DNA from 4 places in the Ruegeria sp. BG11 genome. Region 4 is predicted to be linked to each of the others. Evidence: riboswitches for the same ligand, from Rfam matches in the RefSeq annotation. Region 4 holds a riboswitch; each other region holds the start of a gene.
What was found. Region 4 has a riboswitch for cobalamin ahead of ACR0JF_RS09715 (DUF4198 domain-containing protein). Riboswitches for the same ligand answer to the same signal wherever they lie in the genome.

Region 1 (4,199 bases), on a different contig from region 4:
CGCCGGGCCAATCGCCCGCATCCGCATACCCGGCTGCAGATTGTCCAGCATCCAGCGCGTGCCGACGCTGTCCGGCTGCGCCTTAGCCGTGATCGTAATGGATCGCGGACGAGATGGGGATGACGAGATCGTATAGGTCCGATGCACAACGCCTCCCGGCTGCCCCGGCGCCGGAATCTCGAGCGTCAGGAACTGACCCGGATGGTAGGCAAACAAAGCCCCGGACGGGGCGCGGAACGTAAAGCTGGCGGTGTTTGGCGTTTCGGGCACGACCGAGACGCATTCCAGCGTCTCGTCATCCTGCCAGATCGAGGCAACAGCGTTCAGATCTTTCATCTGCTTCACTCCGCCGCCATCGTGTCAGGTGTCAGGTGGCGCGCCAGAGTGCTGCAATACCAATCGGTGAATTGCAAAACACCGGACTCCTGTATCCCTGAATACGGTCCCGGCACATAGGCCGGGCTGTTGATGCCCATCTGGTTGTCTTCCACCACGCGGCGATCTTCGTCATTGGTGGCCATCCAGACCTCGGTCAGACGCTTGACGTCATAGTCGACCCCTTCGACCGCATCCTTGTTGACCAGCCATTTCGTGGTGACTTCGGTCTCGGTCGGGCTGATCGGAGTGATCCGAAATACAATCGAGTGATCGGCCAGGAAGTGGTTCCACGTGCTGGGATAGTGGAACTTCAGCAACGTCCCCGCATCGGCAAAAGGCGAACTGCCAAGAAAGCGGCGCACAGCTGATTTGCCGTCTAGAGTATAGCTTTCCGCCCCTTCCTTAAGCGGCATACGAGCCAGACGGTATTGCCCGTCATCATGCAGATAGAACTGCGACGGCATCCCTGCAGCCTCGCAACGGTCAAAGTGAGTTTGCATGAAAGCCGGGGTTTCACCCCCTTCGATACCGGTTACCGAGGGATCATCAGGGAAGGTCCGGCACAGCGAGGGGTGGTTGCCACCGCAGTGATAGCACTCGCGGTTGTTTTCCCAGACCAGCTTCCAGTTGCCGTTCTCGATGATCGTGCTTTCAAAGGCGACCTTGGCGTTGCCCAGATCATGCGGCTCCAGATAGGGGCGTGCTTTGTTGGCGAAGGTGTCGAAATCAGGCGCTTCATCTGCAAGACAGATATAGACCAGCCCGGCCAGTTCCCGGCAGTAAACGGTTTTTAGCCCGTGTTGCTTGGGGTCGAAATCAGGCCCCATATCACGTGCCCATAGCAATGAGCCGTCAAGCTCATAGGTCCACTGGTGGTAGGGGCAGACCAGTTTGGGCGAGTTGCCCTTGGCCGCTTTGCAAATGATCGACCCGCGATGTCGGCAGGTGTTGTGGAAAGCTCGGATCTGGTTGTCCGCGCCGCGCACGATGATCACGCGGTATGCGCCAACAGTGTAAGTCACATAGTCGCCTGTTTTCACCAGCTCACATGCCGGAATGGCAAATAGCCAGTCGCGGTAGTGGATGGCCTCAAGATCGGCCTGAAAGACATCTGGATCGGTATAGAACGCCTGTTCAAGGGCATAGGCCGGGTTTCGACGCGCCAACAGGCTTTGAACGTTGCTCACTTCTGGCTCTCCTGCCGCGCCCCGCGGCTTAGCTTGGGCAGATGACACCAGAGGCCAGTCCGGAGCCGTGCGAGGATCACGTCCGAAACTTGTGCCCCCACCGCCACCCGCGGTTTGACATATATGCAAGGCTGGTTTCCGGACTTGAAAGGGGCTTGCGCCCGGTTTTCGACACCTTCCCGGGATCCTCGTCCCAGTGGTCACCTGTCGAACCTGACCTTCCTTACCGTTGCGGGGGCAGCGCCGGAATTGCACCGGCTTCCCAATTCTCTGCCGCCTGAGAATCAAACAGCAGCACCTCACACGCGCAACCTACTCGGGTGCGCATTTCTGACTGAAAGGCTTGCGACATTTGCAGAAACAAAACAGACATGCCCAGCAGAAATGGAAACCTGAAACAGAGCTGCGGTTTGAGGAAAGAACAAAAAAACGGAATTCACGCGTGTTGTGATGTGTCCCAGAGATGCGCGTGCATGAAGGGCGCAATCGCGAGTGTCTTGCCCCCCAGCTTTTCAACCGATCCTGCAGTGAGCTCAAGCACCATCCATGCCTCTGGGATCGTCAGAAGGTTCGGATATGGCGTCTCTTTGTCGGTCGGAACAAACCCGAATAAGGGGTAGAATGCCGGCACGCCCAACACGAAGACAGCGTCTGTTCCAATGGACCTCAAGTGCTTGATGCTGGTCTCCATCATCTCTCTGCCAACACCGAGACCTTGATGTTCGGGCGAGACACCGCAGGGCGCCAGAAGATAGCATTTAACGTCCGGGTGATCCTGGAAGACAAACGGGGTGAACATGACATTGCCCGCGATCTGCCCGTCACGCCTCACACTGATAGAAATCGTTTCCGGATGCTCAAGGAGATCTTCGGCGAGTTGAGCGATTTCTTCACCTTCCGCTTCGCCAAAAGCCAGCCTATGCACATTCAAAATGGCATCGGTTTCTGAACGGTTCATGATCCATCCCTATCCTGAGCTAAACAGCCTGCGCCGCGTCATACGGCGCGAGATTACCCAAGCGACGCCCCAGAGGTCGCATTGGGCGAGCTTCGGCAAGACGAGCCGCTCAGGTCAATATGTTTCTTCGTACAATCGGCAGCGTGCGTCGGTGTCCAGATGTGCAGTTGTCGCGATCTCGGATTGTTTGTGGGCTTGGTACACCTCGGCAAAGCATTCGGGGAACCAGCCGGTCACAACCGGGTTGGAAACGAACCGGTCGAGCGCGTCTTCTAAGGTTTGAGGCAAGCGCACCAGCCCCCTTTGGTTCAGTTCTGCGACGTCCAACAGCGAAAGATCTTCCTCGGTTGGAATGGGCGCGGGTAGCCCCTCTTCGATCCCTTGTGTCCCAGCCATGACAACTGCCGCAAGCGCCAGATGAGGCGAAGCTGCGGCATCCGCCGCACGGTATTCGATGTTGAACTGCCCCGCGATCGAGGCCGGGTCTTTTGCGGTTACCGGACAAATCCGCAAGGAAGCCTCGCGGTCGCGGAAACCCAGATTGTTGAAAGCCGCAGACCAACGATGGGGTGTCAGGCGTTCATACGAGATCACCGAAGGCGCAGTCAGGGCCAAGATCGCATCCAGATATTTCAGAACTCCGGCAGCGAAGGCACTCGTCAGGTCCGACATGCCGCAGGGGCCGTCTTCGGCGTATGTCAGCGGCGCGCCCTGATCATCCACAAAGCTCATATGGATGTGGACCCCATTCCCAACGCTCGCGACATCGCGAATAGGGGTATAGGTGGCCCGCTCGCCATAGGCCTGTGCGGTCGCATAGGTCAGTTCGCGTACCATGATGGCCGCGTCCGCCGCGCGAACACCCTGCTCAGGGCCGATGACGACCTCATATTGGTTTGGCCCATATTCCTTCATGATCGAATCCGGCTTCAAACCGACCTGAGAAATCGCGTTGATCAAGGTCTCGCACAGATCACGCTGCAGGCCAAAACCCCGGTGACCATAGGCTTCGTTGGCTTGGCTTGGCGGATCTTTCAGCTGGAACTCATGCTCGAACGCAGCCAGCAAATTTGCGCCTGAGACCTTGTGCAGCCGCTCCAGCGCCGCCCTCAACAAACTGCGCGTGCAGAAGTCCCAAGGGTCTCCGTCCAGAGTGACGATATCGCCCATAAGAAAGTGCAGGCCGGAGTCTTCGCCGAGCTCGACCTTTGCCTCGGCCGTTGCGTCCGGGATCAGAAGAAGATCGCCCAGCGCGCCAAACGGGCTTTCAGCAATTCCGTCAAAACAGTTGATCTGAACGTTGGTGGGTGTCCACCCGACCCCGCGCTGCAACCGCTTGTTCAGTTGATCCGCCGGAAAGGCCTTGCCCCGCAATTTCCCGGCAAGGTCTGAGGTGGCGACAAACATCAAGGGGGTTTTGGGCATCATGGGTTAGGGTCCTGATTGTGGGATCGCATGGCATCCCAGGCTTCGATGCGGGATTTCGTTTGGTCCCAGTTGTCTTCGGCAATACGCGTCACCAGCGCTTCGGTGACGGCAAGGGCCGCTGTGTACGTATCCCAGAGCGTGCCGCTTTCGATCGGAACTGGCAAGATTTCTGCCGCATGGCGGGATATGGGAGACAGCCATTTGTCTGTCATGAGGACAACGCGAACCCCTCGATCCTGCGCGGCAGT
Region 2 (4,199 bases), on a different contig from region 4:
TTGGGTCTTCGGCTGCGTCCGGGGTGATCTTCACGACCGAAACCCAATGAGTGATTTCGGCCAGATCACGCAGCACGGCTAGTGGATCAGCTCCTGCGGCATATTGGCCACCAAGCTCGGTCAGCGCCCCTGCCGCATCGCCCCGCAGGATCATGTCCATGAGGTCCAGAACCCGGCCACGATCCGCCAGGCCCAGCATCGCGCGCACTTGATCTGCCGTCGTCTCTCCGGCCCCGTGTGAGATCGCCTGATCCAGTAATGAGGTGGCGTCGCGGGCAGATCCCTCGGCAGCACGGGTGATCAGCGCCAAGGCGTCTTCGGCAATCTCAGCACTCTCCGCAGAAGCGATCTTGCGCAGCAGGCCGATCATATCCTCGGGTTCGATCCGGCGCAGGTCGAAGCGTTGGCAGCGCGACAGAACCGTGACGGGAACCTTGCGAATCTCAGTTGTGGCGAAGATGAACTTCACATGCGCCGGCGGTTCCTCAAGCGTCTTGAGCAGCGCGTTGAAGGCGCTGGTCGACAGCATATGGACCTCATCGATGATGTAGATCTTGTAACGGGCCGAGGCTGCGCGGTAGCGAACACTGTCGATGATCTCGCGAATATCATTCACGCCGGTGCGACTGGCGGCGTCCATCTCAATCACGTCGACATGGCGACCTTCCATGATGGCGACGCAGTGTTCACATTGGCCGCAAGGCTCGGTCGTGGGTCCGCCATTTCCGTCCGGTCCGATACAGTTCATGCCTTTCGCAATGATCCGTGCGGTCGTGGTTTTGCCGGTTCCGCGAATGCCTGTCATGACAAAGGCTTGCGCGATGCGATCCGCTTCAAATGCGTTTTTGAGCGTGCGGACCATCGCATCCTGACCCACCAGATCGGCAAAGGTTTCCGGGCGATATTTGCGGGCGAGAACCTGATAGGCGGGGCTGTCTGAGTCGGTCATGTCTGCTCTGGCGGATTCGGAACGTCACTGCAGCGTAGAGGCCCGCGCCGCCCGCGTCCACATGAGTTGAAGAACGATTTTGTTTTGGAAACTGGCGCGTCAGGGGTACACTCTTCAGATTGTGAATCAAGCCTAAAGTCAGGATCAACGCTTCCGGGGGGATGCTGTCATGACGAATTTGGTCATTCATGCTTTGCAAGTGGGCGGGGGCACACTTGCCCTAACGTCGATGCCGGGAAAGGGCGGCGACTATGCAGGCGACCTTGAAACGATTGGAGATTGGAGGCCGGGCCTCGTGCTGTCGATGACAACCGAGGCCGAGCTGGTCCAGTTTGGAGCCCGCGATTTTGGCCGCGACGTTCAGGGGCGCGCCAGCCGCTGGGTGCATCTGCCGATTCAGGATTTCGGCGTGCCACCGTCAGAGGTTGATGCGCAATGGCCCGATGTTAGTGCCGCGGCGCGGCAGGCTTTGTCTGGCGGAGGGCGCGTGCTTGTCCATTGTCAGGGCGGATGTGGTCGCTCTGGCATGGTGGTGCTGAGGTTGATGATCGAATGCGGCGAGGCTCCAACCCAAGCGCTGGATCGGTTGCGCAAGCTACGCCCCTGCGCGGTCGAAACCGATGCACAGAAGCACTGGGCCACCTTGCCCGCCCGAGCTTTGGCAGACTCCTAAGCCGACAGTTGCAGTTCCGCCGGGGTCGTTTTGCGCGGCGCAATCACTGATGCCTCGAGCATGGCGCAGGGCAGGGATGTCATCGCTGCGCTAGGCAGGCTGCTCGTGTCGGTACCGAACATCAAATCGGCATAGCGATCGAGGGTCTCGCTGTCGGCCTTAGGATCCGCTCCGCAATAGACCCGCACCCGAGATTGGCTGGCCCGAAACCGGGCGTGGCAGCCGTCCGAGCAATGGGTCAGGTCACTGCTGCCTTCGATTTCAAAGTCCGATGTGGTCGCCGGACCAGCTTGGTCCAGTGCGTCAACCATTGAACGCGCCAGCCGCGCCAGCGCCGGGCAAGTCTTGCCGGTATGTTGGCAGATAGTTGCCGAGAACCTATGTGTCTTCGTCTTCCAGATCATCCTGCGCCCTCCGCGCGGTGGACAGGGGCTGGGATCAGGTGGGGCAGATAGGGTCTGTCACGGCCTGCCCGGACACCCCGCCCGAGTTTGGGTTATGTTGACGATGGCAGGTCTCCTGACTTGCGGGTCATCGCTTTGCCGACCTTCCCGGCCTTTCGGCCAGTGGCTCTTCGACATCGCTCACCGCTTACAGTTGCGGGGGCAGTCGCGGATTTGGTTCGTCCCGAGTAAGTCGGGGAAAACCGCACCGTGTTCCCTTTTCATCCCGACCTCTTGTGAAAGCCGGGAACCATCACACCATCGCTAGCGTTCAAAACCATTCTGAGTCAAGTTGAACTTTCTGCGCTGCGGAAAGACGATCCGCAAAGTGGACGCGTGGTCAAGCGGGATCGCAGTTGACTTGCATGGGCTGTCTGGGGTCAAGTTGCAATGTGAACTCATCAGTTCAGTTTTCCACCGAGGATGCCCATGTTGGATGCAAACCAAACAGTGCTGATCGAAGATGTTCAGATCCCGGTGGGGGATGGTGCCCTGTCCGGGTGGATCTACCGGCCCGTGGCGCAGCCCGAAACCGTAGTGGTGGTCAACAGCGCGACAGGGGTTCCGCGAGACTACTACAAGCATTTCGCACAATGGTTGGCCTCGGATCGTGATATCGCCTGTCTGATCTACGACTACCGGGAATTCGGGCATTCGAAATCGGGCCCACAGCGTCGGTCGAAGATTTCGATGGCCGATTGGGCGTTGCAGGACATGCCCGCCGCGCGGGCCGAGATGCGCCGACGGTTCCCGCTGTCGCAGCAATGGTCAGTTGGTCATTCGCTTGGAGGGATGCTGGGGCCAGTGCAGCCGGATATCGACAAGATTGATCGCATGATCTGCGTCTGTTCTGGCCTTGTGAAGTTGGGCGATCATCCTTGGCCGTACCGCGCTCTGGCCGGGTTGTTCTGGTATGGGCATGTGCCTCTGGTCGTGAGCGGCCTGGGGTATTTGCCGGGCAAGGCACTTGGGTTTGGAACAGACCTACCGCCTAAGGTCTATTGGCAATGGCGCAAATGGTGCACCGCGCCGCAAAGCTATCTGCCCGAGATCGGAGACACACTGCCGCAAGCTACGTGGCAGGATGCTGACGTTCCCGTCGACCTTTTTGCCTTCACAGATGATGAGATGGTCCCAGAAGCTGCCGTTTGGCGGTTGGCCGAGCTTTATGGTCCAAAAGCACGCCGTCACCTGTTGTCACCGGAAGAGTTTGGTGTTCGGGAGATCGGCCATATCGGTGTGTTTGCCCGCCGAAATGCGGTGCTCTGGCCACGATTGATCGCTTGATGGGGGGCGCCGGCGGACCGACGCCCCTTTTTCAGCCCGTGTTTCAATCGCCGCGCCGCGCGGATTTTCCGTGCATCGCAGATCGGACCATCTTGCCGAAAGCCTTGTCGCGTGCCCGCGCCTCGGCCACGGTCTCAGAGTTGCGCTGATCCTCGCGCCTCAGCTTGCGCCAGCGTTCCAACCGATCTGCATCCAGTGTGCCTGCTTCAATCGCCGCCTGCACAGCGCAACCGGGCTCGGCCTCATGCTGGCAATCCGAGAACCGGCAGGTTTGGGCCAGCTCCAGAATGTCCGAGAACACTTCGTCCACCCCGTCCTGCGCGTCGAGCAGGCGCAGGGCGCGCATGCCGGGGGTGTCGACCAGCCAACCGCCATTTTGCATCGGATGTAAGGCGCGAGACGTCGTGGTGTGGCGGCCGCGGGCGTCATCCTCGCGGATTGTGGCTGTTGCCTGATCCTGCCCGGTCATTCCGTTGGCGAGCGTTGTTTTGCCAACCCCGGATGACCCGACCAAAGCCGCTGTCTGACTCGCCGGACACCATGCCAGAACCTGCTGCAGGTCTAACGCTTCATGCGCGTTGACCGTCAGGACTGTCAAAAACGGTGCCAGCGCTTCGGCCTGCTTGGCGTAGGCTGCGGGGTCCGAGCAGCTATCTGCTTTGGTCAGGACCACGACAGGATAGCAGCCCGCCTGATGCGCCAGTGCCAGATACCGTTCGAGCCGGGGCACATTGAAATCCGCATTGCACGAGCTGACGATGAACAGCACGTCAACATTGGCTGCGATCAGTTGCGCCTCGGCTCCGGTTCCGGCAGCACGGCGTTGCAACAGGCTGCGCCGGTCAAG
Region 3 (4,199 bases), on a different contig from region 4:
TCAGGGGGATATGTTAGCGGCCCGGTGCAGATCGCACCGGGTCACTTCATTTGAGGCACCCTGAGATGGCTTGTGGTGCCTCGGTATGCTGGATCGTTCGACCCGTGCGGGTCAACCCGCCCTATACAGTCGGGCGTTTTTCTCTTTCAGCAGATGATCGGCAAGCGCCTGTTCGGCGTGATGCAACGCCTTGCGACGGTCCATCACAGTCCGCGTCAGACGGTCAGTTTTAACGTCATATTTGCGCTGGTTCTGTATGCACGATGTGGTGCGGATCGGTGTGTGCTTCATGCCATCAACGTATCAAAACGTTTGATTCAACACTCATGACTTTCTGTGAAATTATATGAATTGTCATAGAGGTAACAAGGACTTAGCCACATGCTAGACATCGAACAACTCTACCGAGAAGAAATCCGCAAACACCTGCAAAGTGTCGATTGCAAATCCGTGTACACCGGTTCGATTCCGGTACTCGCCTCCACATCCCCTTCCTCTAAATACCGTCTCCGGGAATCAGTTTTCAGGAGGAACGCCCCCGAGGCACCACTTCGTACCCTGGTTCTTCCGGCTCATCGTCCTGCATTTCCGTAGGAAAACCCGGTGCGCGGATGTCCAAGCCGGTGGCTTCTTCAAGGCGTTTGATGATGTTTGGCGACAGCTCACGCTCGCCAAACCGGGCGATGCCATCCTCAAATATCTTGATCATCACCGGATTGATTTCCAGCGGAACACCGGCGCGGTCGGCGACATCCTGAAACAGGCCGATATCCTTTTTCACCAAATCCATTGTAAACGAAATATCGCGCGAGCCGTTCAGGATCACCTGGCTTTCGGTTTCGTGCACGAACGAGGTCCCTGACGAAATCTTGATGGCCTCATAGGTGGTGTTCAAATCCATCCCGGCGGCCTTGGCGGTGACCAGCGCTTCAGCACAGGTGATCAGGTTGGCCGTTGCCAGATAGTTGGTCAACACTTTCAGAACCGAGGCCGAGCCGAGCTCTCCGGTGTGCAGAACGCGCCGTCCCATGGTGGTCAGGAACGGCAAAATGCTTTCGAAGGTATTGCGGTCGCAGCCGGCGAAGATCGAGATATTGCCCGTCGCCGCACGGTGGCAGCCACCCGAGACAGGGCAATCGACTGCAGCCCCTCCGCGCTCCAGAACCAATGCCCCCAATCGCTTGACCTCGGCCTCGTCAGTGGTGGACATCTCCATCCAGATTTTACCGGGGCCAACCTCGGGCAGCATCTCTTGCATCACCGCGTCCGAGGCCGCAGGCGACGGCAGGCAGGTGATCACAGCGTCGCAATCGCGCATCATCTGGGCCGGGCTTTCAGCCGCTTTGGCCCCCTGCGCGACAAAAGCCTCAACAAGATCGGAACTTAGGTCATGAACCGTCAGGTCGATTCCATTGCGGAGCAATGACCCTGACAGCTTACCGCCCACATTCCCAAGCCCGATAAAACCTACTTTCATGGATTTCGCCTCCGTTTGCGATTTGAGACCATGCGACCATGCATCAGCGTCCTGTTCATGCCGCCTAGCGACGCTGGCAGGTCGCTTTTCAACGTGCCGCAGCGGTCTGAGCTGCATCGCGCTTGACAAGCTGCGGGTGCGTGCCGCATGAGCCTCGTGTTGGTGTCTGTGCGAACAGATGAAAAGGGAATGCGTCAACGGGTTTTCCGCCAAGCGCAGCCGCCCCCGCGACCGTGACCGGAGAGGGTGCCCAAGCCACTGGCTCAAAGCCGGGAAGGCGGGACATCCGACAGAGTACGCCTCTGACATCCGCAAGCCGGGAGACCTGCCAGCGCCCGAAGATGAAACCGGACGGGGTGTTCCGGTGTCGGGTCAAGGGACCCGCATGAAACCCCGTCCCCCACGATGAGGAGTTGGGGGGATGAGAGACATGACCGAGACCGCTCCGGTCGAATTGCTGGTTTGCACCACCTGTCGTCGCGGGCTGCCCGTTGAAGACGACGCGCAACGTCCCGGCACGCTGTTGCACAAGGCGCTTGAACAGGCGGAGCTGCCGGAAGGGATTACCCTGAGAGCCGTGGAATGCTTGTCGAACTGCAACGAGGGCTGTTCCATCGTGCTGCGCGGCGGCCCGGATCGCTGGACCTTCGTCTATGAACATTTGAACGAAACCGACCATGTCGACGCGATCGTTGACGGTGCCACCAAGTACCTTGCGACCGAGGACGGCTTGGTCAAATGGCGCGAGCGCCCCGAACATTTCCGCAAGAACTGCGCAGCCCGCATTCCCCCGATTGGAGCCCTGAAATGAGCAACTTGGAAAAACTCCCCGTCACCGTGATCACTGGCTTCTTGGGCTCGGGCAAAACGACTCTGGTGAAGCACCTGATGCAGAACCCGCAAGGCAAGCGTCTGGCCGTGGTGGTCAATGAGTTCGGCGATGTCGGCGTCGATGGCGACATCCTGAAATCCTGCGCCATCCCGGATTGCCCAGCGGAGAACATCATGGAATTGGCGAACGGCTGCATCTGCTGCACCGTGGCTGATGATTTCATCCCGACCATCGAAGCCCTTATGGCGCTGGAGCCGCGCCCCGATCACATCCTGATCGAAACTTCTGGCCTCGCCCTGCCCAAGCCCCTGTTGAAGGCGTTCGACTGGCCCGATATCCGGTCAAAAATCACCGTTGATGGCGTCATCGCGCTGGCCGATGCCGAGGCCGTCGCCGCTGGTCGCTTTGCGCCGAATGTCGAAGCGGTGGACGCTCAGCGCCTGGCCGACGATTCGATCGACCATGAAACGCCTCTATCCGAAGTGTTCGAGGATCAGATCTCCTGCGCCGACATCATCCTGCTGACCAAGCCTGATCTGGCCGGCCCCGAAGGCGTGGCAAAAGCCAAAGAGATCATCGCCGCCGAGGCCCCTCGCCCGCTACCCGTCGTCGAAGTGGCCGAAGGCGCCGTGGACGTCCGCGTTGTACTTGGGCTTGAAGCGGCTGCCGAGGATGACATGGACGCCCGCCCGTCGCATCACGACGGTCACCACGACCACGAGCACGACGATTTCGAAAGCATCATCGTTGATCTGCCTGAACAGTCCGACCCTGCCGATTTGATTGCCAAGATCGAGCGTCTGGCCAATGAGCTGAACATCCTGCGCGTCAAAGGCTATGCCGCCGTTCAAGGCAAGCCTATGCGCCTGCTGGTTCAGGCCGTGGGGGCCCGTGTGCGTCACCAGTATGACCGTCCGTGGGAGCCCGGTGAAGACCGCCGCTCGCGCATGGTGGTGATCGCCGAGCATGACGACATCAAAGAAGCAGAAATCCGCGATATCCTCGCGAGTGTAACCGAGGCCGCCGAGTAAGGCCCATGCACGTCGTCTTCCGCGAAAGCCACGGGTTAGCAGAAACGGAAACCCCAACCGATCTGGGCCAGAGCCCGGCGGATTTGGTGGTGCTGTCCTTCTCGGACAGCGACCTTGGCGCTTTCGCGGCAGGCTGGCATCGCGGTGGCGGGCCGGAAGGGCGAATGCCGACCCTGCGGTTGGCGAACCTGACGGCGTTGAAGCATCCTCTGTCAGTCGACACCTATGTGGAACAGACGCTTGAGGGCGCCAAGGGCGTTCTGATCCGTCTGATTGGCGGCGTGCCTTACTGGGCCTACGGACTGCAGCAAGTTCTGTCACTTGCGCAGGCCAAGGGGATCGCGCTGGCCGTCCTGCCCGCCGACGGGCGTGAGGATACGCGGCTGGATGAGTATTCCACCCTGCCCGTCTCGACCCTGCGGCGTCTGGTACATCTCTGCGACACCGGCGGTGAAGTCGCAGCGCAGGCCGCCTTGGCGCAGATGGCATTGGCGGCGGGGCTCTATGCCGGCCCGGTTATGGGGGCTAAAACCCTGCCCGAATCTGGCGCGTGGTGTCCTGATCGCGGCGTGATTCCGGTTGAGACTGCTTTTCCGGGCGACGCAAAACGTATCATCGTCACGTTTTATCGCGCCTATCTGACCTCGGCGGACACGGCCCCCGTCGCCACCGTGATCCGCAGCTTGCGGGATCGTGGGTTCGAGGCGGTGGGCCTCTTCGCGCCCTCGCTCAAAGCACCTGCCGCCGCTGAATGGCTGCGTGACAACATCGTCGCTCTGAAGCCTTCGGCGATCATCAACGCCACCTCCTTCTCGGGCAAAGACTCGTCGGGTACATCCCCTTTGGATGCGGCGGGCGT
Region 4 (4,199 bases):
ACTCCGAAGAAAGCCTCGCGTGCGTTCGATCAGGACCGCGACGGCTTCGTGATCTCGGGTGGCGGCGGCATTGTCGTGCTTGAGGATCTGGACCATGCGCTGGCGCGCGGAGCCAAGATCTACGCCGAGGTGAACGGCTATGCCGCAACCTCGGACGGTCATGACATGGTGGCCCCGTCCGGTGAAGGCGGTGAGCGCGCGATGCGTCTGGCTCTTTCGACTCTGCCCGAAGGCCGCAAGGTTGGCTACATCAACGCGCACGGCACCTCGACCCCGGTCGGAGATGTGGGCGAAGTTGAAGCCGTGCGTCGCATCTTCGGCGAAGGCAACGTGCCGCCCATCTCATCCACCAAGTCGATGACCGGGCACGCACAAGGCGCGGCCGGAGCGCTTGAGGCGATCTTCTGCCTGCTCATGCTGGACAATGATTTCATAACACCGTCGATCAATGTCGACACACTAGCCGAAGGCATCCAGCCCGGTGAAATTGCAACTCAAGTGGTTGAAAATGCAGGTTTGGATTCGGTCATGACCAACAGCTTCGGCTTTGGCGGCACAAACGGATCCATGATCCTGTCAAAGTATAACGGGTGAACGAGATGTCGGAAGTTCTAAAAAGGAAACGCGGCCTTATCATGGGTGTCGCCAATGACCGGTCGATTGCCTGGGGTATCTCGAAAGCGATGCATGAAGCAGGGGCTGAACTGGCCTTCACCTATCAGGGCGATGCGTTCGGGAAGCGTCTGCAGCCATTGGCCGAAAGCCTCGGCAGCGACTTCATGGTGGATGCGGATGTCACCGATGACGCCTCGCTGGACCGCGCCTTTGGCGAGTTGGGCGAACGCTGGCCAACCATCGACTTTGTCGTTCACGCGATTGCCTATTCGGACAAGAACGAGCTGACAGGCCGGTTTCTGAACACCACAAGGGCCAATTTCAAGCACTCGATGGATGTGTCGGCCTACTCTTTCATCGAGGTCGCCCGTCGCGCCTATCCGCTGATGAAGGACAATGGCGGCTCACTACTGACGCTGACCTACCAAGGCTCGAATCGTGTGGTTCCGAATTACAACGTCATGGGCGTTGCCAAAGCCGCGCTGGAATCGGCAACACGGTATCTGGCCAACGATCTCGGCCCAGAGGGCATCCGCGTGAACGCGATTTCGCCCGGTCCGATGAAGACCCTGGCCGGGGCTGCAATTGGCGGTGCGCGCAAGACCTACAAGTTCTGCGACCAGAATGCGCCGATGCGCTCGAACGCTACGCTAGAGGCCGTTGGCGGCACAGCGGTTTACCTGACCTCGGATGCGGGGGCTTGCACCTCGGGCGAGATCATCAGAGTGGATGGCGGTTTCCACGTGCTTGGAATGCCACAGCCGGATTTCATGTGACCATATCTTTCCCAGACGCCGCCAAGATTTGACCATCTTTCGGCGTCAGGGATATGGGCATGAGCAAAACTGACCAGATCCTTGCCAGCAATACGCGTGGCACCCAGACCAAACGGAAGACGGGGTTCCTAAGCCCCCGCGCCCGTGTTCTGCTTTTGACGCTGACCACATTGCTGGTGTTGTTCGTGTTCTTCACGCAACCGCAGGTCCGTGCAGCGCTTGACGGGCTTTGGGGCTAAGACCTCAAGCCTTCAGTTCACCGAGACAACCTCAATATCGAAGATCAGGTCCTGCCCGGCCAGTGGGTGATTGGCGTCCAGCGTCACCGTGGCCTCGTTCGCCTCGACAACCGTTACCGGCAGCGCCTGACCATCGGGGGTCTGCATCTGCAACTGGGTTCCCGGCTCTAGTGGGATATCATCCGGAATACCCTCACGCGGGATGTCCTGCCGCATCGCCGGGTTGATCGGGCCATAGGCGTCGACACAGGCAATCTCGACCCGCTTCTTGTCACCAACCGCCAGTCCTGGCATCGCACTGTCCAGGCCGGGTATGATCTGGCCCGAACCAACAACGAACTCTAACGGATCGCGCCCGTCTGAGCTGTCAAACACGGTCTCGTCCAGCAGCGTGCCGGTATAGTGGATGCGAACTGTGTCGCCTTGTTTGATCTCAGACATTGGGCCTCCGGGGCTTGTGGGGAATAGGGCGCCGAACACAAGCGCGCTACGCCGGAGTCTGACGCGGCGCAAGATGCATGCATCTGATTCTGATGTCCAGATTGCGGTGCAGGCTTGCGCGTCCTCTTGTCGTCGCTTACACGCGCGCCTTCAATACCGAGCGGGCAGAACAGGAACATCCGATCCTATCGACAAGATGTTATCGCTACAGTCTTAAATAGAGATTGACCGGTGATGGGAATCTCTGCCATCAGCATCCTCATGTCCGGTTCCGGGTTCGCCCGGAGAAAAGGGAATGCGGTGCGGGGAATTCTGATCCACCCAATGCCGCAACTGCCCCCGCAACTGTAGGCGGTGAGCAGGGCTGATGCGCCACTGGGTTCCACCCGGGAAGGCCAGCCCGTTGCTTTGACCCGCAAGTCAGGAGACCTGCCGGACATGCACCCTCGGAAGGGGTGTGTCACCGATGCCGGGGTGTGCATTGGGCCGATGCCCTTATTTTGGGTAAATGGCTCCGTTTGTCCCGATATCAAGCAAGAAACGTGCCGGGGTTGGCACGAAGGACGAAGGAAACACTTTGTGAAGAAGCTGTTTTGCACGGCTGCTGCCGCGCTGGCGATTCCAGCGATGGCGCACGCACATTTTCTGCTGGAATACACCACCGACACGCTGATCGAGGCGCCGGGCGACGTGCCGGTCAAGCTGATCTTCTGGCACCCGTTTGAAAACGGCCATGTCATGGATCTGGAAAAGCCGCAGGAATTCTACGTGATCCACAATGGCGAAAAGACCGACCTGCTGGACACGCTGGAGCCCATCCGGTTTTCGAGCCCCGAGAACGAAGGCGCGGCCTTTCAAGGTTCTGTCCCGGTTAAGCGTTCGGGCGACTACGTGATGGTCACTGTGCCTGAGCCCTATTACGAAGAGGCCGAGGATATCTATATCCAGCAGATCACCAAAGCGTTCCTGAACCGCAACGAACTGCCGACCGACTGGATGAACCCTGCAGGTCTGGCGACCGAGATCGTACCGCTGAACAAGCCCTACAACATCATCGCAGGCTCGACCTTCACCGGTCAGGTTCTGGCAAACGGCGAACCGGTTGCCGGCGCTGAGATCGAGATCGAATACATGGCGGCCAAGCCCAGCTTCGACAGCCAAGCCTCCTCCGAACCCACCGTTTCGCCGATGCCCGGTGGCGCCGTGGTGGCCATTTCCGACGCCAACGGCTATTTCTCCTTCGGTGTCCCGAAAGCTGGTTACTGGGGCTTTGCCGCCCTGGGCGCTGGTCCTGAAACCGAACATGAAGGCAAAGAGCTGAGCCAGGACGCGGTGATCTGGATCCGCGCCTGGGACATGGAGTAACCACAGATGCACATCGTCGACGGAGCCCTATCCAACCCGGTCGTCATCGGCGGAGCCGTTGCCGCCGCTGGTGGGGTCGCAATGGGCCTCAGGTCGCTGGATCTGGACCGCATCCCCACAGCAGGGGTGCTGGCGGCCAGTTTCTTCGTGGCCTCTCTGATCCACGTGCCGATCGGCCCGTCGTCGGTGCATCTGATCCTCAACGGTCTGGCCGGGCTTCTGCTCGGCTGGGCCGCCTTCCCGGCCCTGTTTGTGGGTCTGCTCCTGCAGGCAGTCTTTTTCGGCTTCGGCGGGCTTACGGTGCTGGGGATCAATACGCTTAACATCGCCTTTCCGGCCGTTCTGGCGGGGCTGCTGTTCCGCCCCCTGATCGGGCGCGGTTCGCCGGTCCATGGAGCGATTTGGGGTGGCATAGGTGGTGCCTTTGCCATTGCAGCCACGACCGTCATGGTGGGCATTTCATTGGCCCTTTCAGGGGACGAATTCCTCCCTGCCGCCAAGCTGGTCTTCTTTGCCCACATCCCGGTTATGATAGTCGAGGCCGTCCTGACCGGATTTGCCGTTCTTCTCGCGCGAAAAGTCAAACCTGAACTGTTCCTGACAAGGCCCGCCACATGAGAAAGATTGCGCTCATCCTGGCCCTATGCGCGGCCCCTCTGCCCGCGCTGGCCCATAAGGTGATTGCCGGAGTCTTTGCGTCCGGCGATGCGATCGAAGGGGAAATCGGCTTCTCCAACGGCACCATGGCGACCGATACCGAGGT

Region 1: another riboswitch for cobalamin. It lies ahead of ACR0JF_RS17090 (aromatic ring-hydroxylating oxygenase subunit alpha); the one in region 4 lies ahead of ACR0JF_RS09715 (DUF4198 domain-containing protein).
Region 2: another riboswitch for cobalamin. It lies ahead of ACR0JF_RS14730 (hypothetical protein); the one in region 4 lies ahead of ACR0JF_RS09715 (DUF4198 domain-containing protein).
Region 3: another riboswitch for cobalamin. It lies ahead of ACR0JF_RS03755 (DUF1636 domain-containing protein); the one in region 4 lies ahead of ACR0JF_RS09715 (DUF4198 domain-containing protein).

What each region holds. Positions count from the first base shown of each region.
Region 1 is NZ_JBQFTH010000010.1:182,877-187,075, forward strand. Features, by position in the region: gene ACR0JF_RS17085 (hybrid-cluster NAD(P)-dependent oxidoreductase) at 1-336, opposite strand, end outside; gene ACR0JF_RS17090 (aromatic ring-hydroxylating oxygenase subunit alpha) at 342-1,565, opposite strand; cobalamin riboswitch at 1,678-1,882, opposite strand; gene ACR0JF_RS17095 (GNAT family N-acetyltransferase) at 2,002-2,523, opposite strand; gene ACR0JF_RS17100 (glutamine synthetase family protein) at 2,638-3,948, opposite strand; gene ACR0JF_RS17105 (MurR/RpiR family transcriptional regulator) at 3,948-4,199, opposite strand, start outside.
Region 2 is NZ_JBQFTH010000008.1:200,042-204,240, forward strand. Features, by position in the region: gene ACR0JF_RS14720 (DNA polymerase III subunit gamma/tau) at 1-949, opposite strand, end outside; gene ACR0JF_RS14725 (phosphatase domain-containing protein) at 1,119-1,622, shown strand; gene ACR0JF_RS14730 (hypothetical protein) at 1,619-2,026, opposite strand; cobalamin riboswitch at 2,114-2,335, opposite strand; gene ACR0JF_RS14735 (alpha/beta fold hydrolase) at 2,495-3,352, shown strand; gene rsgA (ribosome small subunit-dependent GTPase A) at 3,396-4,199, opposite strand, start outside.
Region 3 is NZ_JBQFTH010000001.1:743,427-747,625, forward strand. Features, by position in the region: gene ACR0JF_RS03745 (hypothetical protein) at 112-291, opposite strand; gene ACR0JF_RS03750 (NAD(P)-dependent oxidoreductase) at 524-1,594, opposite strand; cobalamin riboswitch at 1,621-1,824, shown strand; gene ACR0JF_RS03755 (DUF1636 domain-containing protein) at 1,908-2,288, shown strand; gene cobW (cobalamin biosynthesis protein CobW) at 2,285-3,340, shown strand; gene cobN (cobaltochelatase subunit CobN) at 3,346-4,199, shown strand, end outside.
Region 4 is NZ_JBQFTH010000005.1:93,614-97,812, reverse strand. Features, by position in the region: gene fabB (beta-ketoacyl-ACP synthase I) at 1-594, shown strand, start outside; gene ACR0JF_RS09730 (enoyl-ACP reductase FabI) at 600-1,391, shown strand; gene ACR0JF_RS09725 (hypothetical protein) at 1,451-1,630, shown strand; gene ACR0JF_RS09720 (FKBP-type peptidyl-prolyl cis-trans isomerase) at 1,643-2,071, opposite strand; cobalamin riboswitch at 2,321-2,522, shown strand; gene ACR0JF_RS09715 (DUF4198 domain-containing protein) at 2,651-3,436, shown strand; gene cbiM (cobalt transporter CbiM) at 3,443-4,054, shown strand; gene ACR0JF_RS09705 (Ig-like domain-containing protein) at 4,051-4,199, shown strand, end outside.